DNA from 2 places in the Sedimentibacter sp. genome. Region 1 is predicted to be linked to the other one. Evidence: riboswitches for the same ligand, from Rfam matches in the RefSeq annotation. Region 1 holds a riboswitch; the other holds the start of a gene.
What was found. A riboswitch is a leader RNA that binds a small molecule or an ion and turns the genes downstream of it on or off. The one in region 1 is predicted to bind S-adenosylmethionine.
Positions count from the first base shown of each region.

Region 2: it holds a riboswitch for S-adenosylmethionine, as region 1 does, so the genes downstream of both, AAGU76_RS10650 (YbaK/EbsC family protein) here and metK (methionine adenosyltransferase) in region 1, are expected to answer to the same signal.

Region 1 covers NZ_JBCFAS010000004.1:313,260-316,425, forward strand. The annotation lists gene AAGU76_RS16370 (phosphodiester glycosidase family protein) at 1-359, opposite strand, end outside; gene AAGU76_RS16375 (hypothetical protein) at 870-1,145, shown strand; SAM riboswitch class I at 1,274-1,368, shown strand; gene metK (methionine adenosyltransferase) at 1,440-2,618, shown strand; gene AAGU76_RS16385 (MATE family efflux transporter) at 2,805-3,166, shown strand, end outside.
Region 2 covers NZ_JBCFAS010000002.1:905,949-909,114, forward strand. The annotation lists gene AAGU76_RS10640 (ATP-binding cassette domain-containing protein) at 1-711, opposite strand, end outside; gene AAGU76_RS10645 (tRNA threonylcarbamoyladenosine dehydratase) at 725-1,480, opposite strand; gene AAGU76_RS10650 (YbaK/EbsC family protein) at 1,514-1,987, opposite strand; SAM riboswitch class I at 2,079-2,181, opposite strand; gene AAGU76_RS10655 (short-chain fatty acid transporter) at 2,789-3,166, shown strand, end outside.

The sequences.
Region 1 (3,166 bases):
GGGCTTCCCATGTAGAAAAAGTCTCCGTTAACTGCAGCCACAGCACCTGATGATTTCATCATGGAGCTTAATACGGCCCTGTTTGAAACTCCTTTTTCACTGGTTATGGGGTCCACGGACGTGTATTCATCCGTAAGGTCAGCCCTTACTACATTGATGTTCATCCATCCCAGGGAGGTGTACCTTTCAATTCTTTCATATGTAATGCCCGTAGAGAGCCTTGTTTCTTCCGTTAAGTCGTAGACAGTGTAGAAGCTGCTGGCATACGCCCTGGATGTCAGCATTAAGGCAACAGCTGCAGAGACTGCCGCTATCTTTTTAATATTCAAGCAAATCATTCCCTTCATTTTAGTGTCCATTCAATTATACCACAAAAATATAATTTATTAAGAATTAATTGAACAATCAGCTTAGCAAATTATAGAATTGCAGTATATATTATGACGCATTTTAATTATGAAAGTTCCAAATCAAATGCGGTTCTAATGATATAACAGGTAAACTTAACAAAAGTTCAGAGTTTATATTATTAGAATTGTCTAAATGGTTCCCTGCAAAAATCATCAACGATTGAGTTTTAATATTTAAAAATTATTTTGAAAAATTGTTACTTTTTTGATTTAAAACCGTCTATATAGTAAGGGATATTTAGAGGAGTGTTGAAGGCTGAAAATAAGTACAGTTGATAAAAAATATCTTCATAAACACGCTATATTTGGGAGGGAAATTGAATGTTTATCAATAAGATAGCGAAATGCATATATAGAAATATTGCATATGTTTTTTTGATTGTGCTGGTGATTGTTCTGTTTTTTCTTAATTTGGATAAGCAGAGCAGACTAAGTGGGAATATGGTAGGAACTTATGTTATGGGAGATGAAAAATCTGAAGATGCCGAATACTTTGTTCTTGATAAAAACAATAATTATTACAGGTATAAACAGTTTCAGTTCCTGGAAGAAGGAACATATGAGGAAATATACGACAATGTATTTGCTTTAAATGAGACTGAAAACAGATATATTGTTTATAATAATGAAGAGATTTATTATTTCGATTCCGATGGTGTCCGTTCTTATGGCAGGATAGCTGAAATTCCTTTATTCGTCAATGTACCTGACAGAAAGGACACAAAAACTGAATAGATGACGGTTAAACAGGCAGAATGTTAAAAAAGCAACGGATTTGAAGCATAGCAACGGATAAAAAATAATTTATAAAATAATTATATATTATTGACATTAAAAATAGTATATGCTATTATAAATCAAACTCCTTATCAAGAGTGGTGGAGGGACGAGGCCCGATGAAACCCGGCAGCCTGATTATTCAAGGTGCCAATTCCCGCGGATTTCCGAAAGATGAGGCTAACAGACAGTATGGACCTCTTCTGCGGAAGAGTTTTTTATTTTGTAGTTTAAACAGAAAGGATTTAAAAGATGAAGAAATGGTTATTTACATCTGAATCAGTTACAGAAGGTCATCCGGACAAAATGTGCGACCAGATTTCAGATGGCATCCTAGATGCAATTTTGGAACAGGATCCAAACGGAAGAGTTGCCTGTGAAACAGTTACTAAAACAGGTTTCGTCCTGGTAGCAGGCGAAATAAGCACAAACTGCTACATTGATATTCCAAAAATAGTAAGAAAAACAGTAGAAAACATTGGTTATGACAACGCAGAGTACGGATTTGACTATAAGACATGCGCCGTATTTACATCAATAGAAGAACAGTCACAGGACATAGCAATGGGCGTTAATGAAGCCGACGAATACAAGAAGGCTCACGTTGACACAAATGACATGATCGGTGCAGGAGACCAGGGAATGATGTTCGGATTTGCATGCAACGAAACTCCCGAACTTATGCCTATGCCAATATCACTGGCACACAAGCTTTCACTGAAGCTGTCTGAAGTAAGAAAGAACAAGACTGTTCCATACTTAAGACCTGACGGAAAAACTCAGGTAACAATCGAATATCACGACAACAAGCCTGCAAGAGTTGACACAATAGTTATTTCAACTCAGCACAATCCTGAAGCCGACAGAGAAACAATACAAAAGGACCTTATGGAGCATGTTATCAAGACAACTGTTCCTGCAGAGCTTCTTGATGAAAATACAAAGTACTTTGTAAACCCAACCGGAAGATTCGTTATAGGCGGACCGCAGGGAGACTCAGGACTTACCGGAAGAAAGATAATAGTTGACACATACGGCGGATACTCAAGACACGGCGGAGGAGCATTCTCCGGAAAGGATCCTACAAAGGTTGACCGTTCAGCAGCATATGCAGCAAGACACATTGCAAAGAACATTGTTGCAGCAGGACTTGCAGATAAGTGCGAGGTTGAGCTTGCTTATGCCATAGGAGTTGCTAAGCCGGTTTCAATAATGGTTGAAACTTTTGGAACAAACAAGATTGATGATGAAAAAATTGAACAGGCAGTTGCAGAAAACTTTGACTTAAGACCTGCAGCAATAATTGAAAATTTCCAATTGAGAAGACCGATTTACCAGCAGGTGGCAGCATACGGCCACTTCGGAAGAAACGACCTTGATCTTCCCTGGGAAAAGACAGACAAGGTTGAAGAGTTGAAGAAATACCTGTAAAATGAATACCCTTCGGGGTATTTTTTTTGCAGCAAATTAGCGGGCCTGTCCTGTACTCTTGACAGTTTGTCCTGTAGGTAGTACCATTCAATGGACAGTAAAATTTTTTTGGTTATAATAACAGGAAAGAGGTTATGTGTGGAAACAGTAAATGATTTTTCTAAGGGAAGCGTGGCAAAGCACATAATGGATATGGCTGTGCCCATGATTTTGGCTCAGCTGGTGAATGTTTTGTACAACATAGTGGACCGCATCTACATAAGCAGGATGCCGGGAGATGCATTCACGGCTCTTACGGGATTGGGAGTGTGCCTGCCTATAATATCAATAGTGGCTGCATTTGCCAACCTGTTCGGAATGGGCGGTGCTCCCCTTTGTTCCATAGAAAGGGGAAAGGGTAACTTTAAGGAAGCTCAGGACATAATGGGAAATTCCTTTGTGATGCTGGTTGCAAGCGGAGTTGTGCTTACTGCTGTGGGTATTTTGATAAAAAGACCGGTGCTGTACATGTTCGGAGCCAGTGACGCAACATTTCCCTATGCGGACAG
Region 2 (3,166 bases), on a different contig from region 1:
TGGCTTGGAGAACACTTCCTCAACTGTGCCTGTCTCTGCCAAAGTACCCTTGTCTATTATGGCCACGCGGTCGCATATCTCTTCAACCACGGTCATTTCATGTGTTATTATGATGATGGTTATACCTAGCTTTTTATTTATGTCTTTAAGCAAAGCAAGTATTGAGCGCGTGGTTGTAGGGTCCAGTGCGCTTGTTGCCTCATCGCACAGGAGAATTTCAGGGTTTGTGGCCAAAGCCCTTGCTATGGCTACCCTTTGTTTCTGACCTCCGCTCAGCTGAGACGGATATGACTTTTTCTTGTCGGAAAGTCCCACCAGCTCCAGCAGTTCGGCTGCTCTCTTTCTTCCTTCCTTTTTGCTCATTCCGCTTATTTCAAGCGGGAAGCATATGTTGTCTTCAACACTGCGCTGCATGAGCAGATTAAACTGCTGAAAGATCATTCCGATTTCCCTTCTGACGCATCTAAGCTCCTTTTCGTTCATAAGGGACAAATCACTGTCCTTGATTATGACTGTTCCGCCCGTTGGTTTCTCCAGAAAGTTGATGCACCTTACCAATGTGCTTTTTCCTGCACCGCTCATTCCTATTATTCCGAAAATGTCTCCCTTGTTTATGTCAAGGTTGATTCCTGACAGTGCGGTTACCCTGTTGTTCTGACTGAAATATTGTTTTTTTAAATTTTTTATTTGTATCAATGGAGTCGTCCCCACGTTGTTTCCTCCTTTATTTTGCTGCAATGTCCTTCACTACCTCGCCTGCTATTATCAGTCCTGCTACCGAAGGAACAAAGGATACGCTTCCGGGTATGGCTCTTCTTTGGGTGCATTTCCTTGTGGTGCCGGGAGGGCACACGCAGTTGGATTTGCAGCTTGTTTCTTCGCTGTCCATGGGAGTTATGGGTTTTTCCTTGGAATATACCACTTTAAGTTTTTTAATGCCGCGCTTTTTCAACTCGCTTCTCATTACCTTTGCCAGCGGGTCCATGGAAGTCTTGAATATGTCTGTAACCTCAAATTTTGTTGGGTCCAGTTTATTACCTGCTCCCATGCTGCTCATTATGGGAACGCCAAGAGCATTGGCTCTGACTATGAGCTCCAGCTTGGCCGTAACCGTATCTATGGCATCCACGATGTAATCATACTGTGACAAATCATACTGATCTGCATTGTCAGGCATGTAGAAACATGCATTTGCTTCAACCTTGGCTTTAGGGTTTATGTCCAGTATCCTTTCGGCCATGACATCCACCTTTTTTATGCCTATGGTTTTTCTTGTGGCTATTATCTGTCTGTTTATATTCGTAAGGCATACCTTATCGTCATCAAAGAGGGCAAAACTACCAATACCGCATCTGGCCAGTGCTTCAGCAGCATATGAGCCCACTCCTCCGATTCCGAAAATCGCAACCTTGGCATTTTTTAATTTTTCCATTGCCTCTTCCCCAAGAAGAAGCTGTGTTCTTGAAAATTCGTTTAACATAGCATCCTTTCGCAACTTAATTTCATTTTAATATTATTGTTCCCAATTTTTGCAGACATCAATCCACTTTTTGCTTCCCGATATCTTCTCCAATTCATCAAGCGTCAGCTCAATGGCTGAATTGCTGCTTCCGCATGCAGGAAACATGGTCTTGAATCTTTTCATTGAGTCATCCAGGTATACATCTACGCTGCCCGGAAGAGCAAATGGACAAACACCGCCTACTGCGTGTCCGGTAAACTTGACCGTATCTTCCGTTGCAAGCATTTTTGCCTTGAACCCAAATTCTTCTTTGAATTTCTTGTTATCTATCTTGGCATCACCGGCCACAACAATAACCATTGCATCTTTACCGTTGTAAAATGTAAGCGACTTGGCTATGCGTGCTTCTTCGGTTCCCAGTGCCATTGCTGCCAGTTCAACCGTTGCTGTGGACTGATCCATCTCCAGGATAGAATCATCCTTTCCAAATTGCTTCAAATATTCCCTCACTGTTTCTACAGACATTTCATCCTCCTGATCTCTAGGAGACTGACAATATTATTGCCGTCCCTAAAATAAAAACCCTCTGCAAAGAGAGGGCATAATTCAGACCGTCTCCTCATCTCTCAAAGAATTCTTTGCCGGAATTAGCACCTTTCAGCTTGCTGCAGGTTGCCGAGACATCACGGGGCCGATCCCTCCGTCTCTCTTGATAAGAAGTTTTTGTATTTAATTGTTGTGATTACTTTATACCATTCGTTATTATTTGTCAATGGTAAAATCAATTTTTTTTAATTTTATTTATGCTAACGTTTCTTATGTTTATTTAAAATTCCTTTACTGATTTGCAGCAGATTAACAGGCCTTGATTTAGAAAAGATAAATTTTTGACTGTTTTCGACAAATTTCGCTGTTACTGCCATCAAATAGTTTAAATTGATAATCCGTATTAATCAAACTGACTCTTAAACCGGTGTGGTTGATTTTTCCCAACCTTATGCAAACGTTTTATATAGATTGTGTTATTAATTTAAAATAAAAACGCATATTATTGGAAATTTTTTCATATTTAATATTGGTATGATATTTTGGATAATTGATTAAGTAAAAGAAAAACGAAGTAAACGCGAGATATTTTAAGATACAACAATTTTTGACATATTTTTAACATTTTTGCGCTGGTTTACCACACATTGTAAACGTTTAGCAAATTTGTGTTTATTTCAATATAGTAATAAAATTAACAAGGTTTTAAACGCCCAAAATGTATCAGTCTGCATTGTGGACGTCAAGCTGGGCAAATATAAAAATTTAGGAGGCTTTTTTATGTTTAAAAAATTTACAAACGGCTGCGTATACGTTATGAACAGATACCTGCCGGACGCATTTATCTTCGCCATTGTTTTAACCATCATCACCTTCATAGGCGGTATAACACTGACGGGACAATCCCCATTTCAGATGATTCTGCACTGGGCAGGAGCAAAAGGCTTCTTCGGACTTCTTTCTTTTACTATGCAAATGGTTTTAGTTCTTGTGCTTGGCAGTGCTATGGCACAGGCAAAAGTATTTAAAAATCTTCTTAAAAAAATAGCAAAAGCAGCAAAAACCCCTGTAAGAGGCATTATGATCACAGCGTTTGTATCAGTAGTAGCATGCTGGATCAACTGGGGATTCGGTTTGGTAATCGGCGCATTGCTGGCA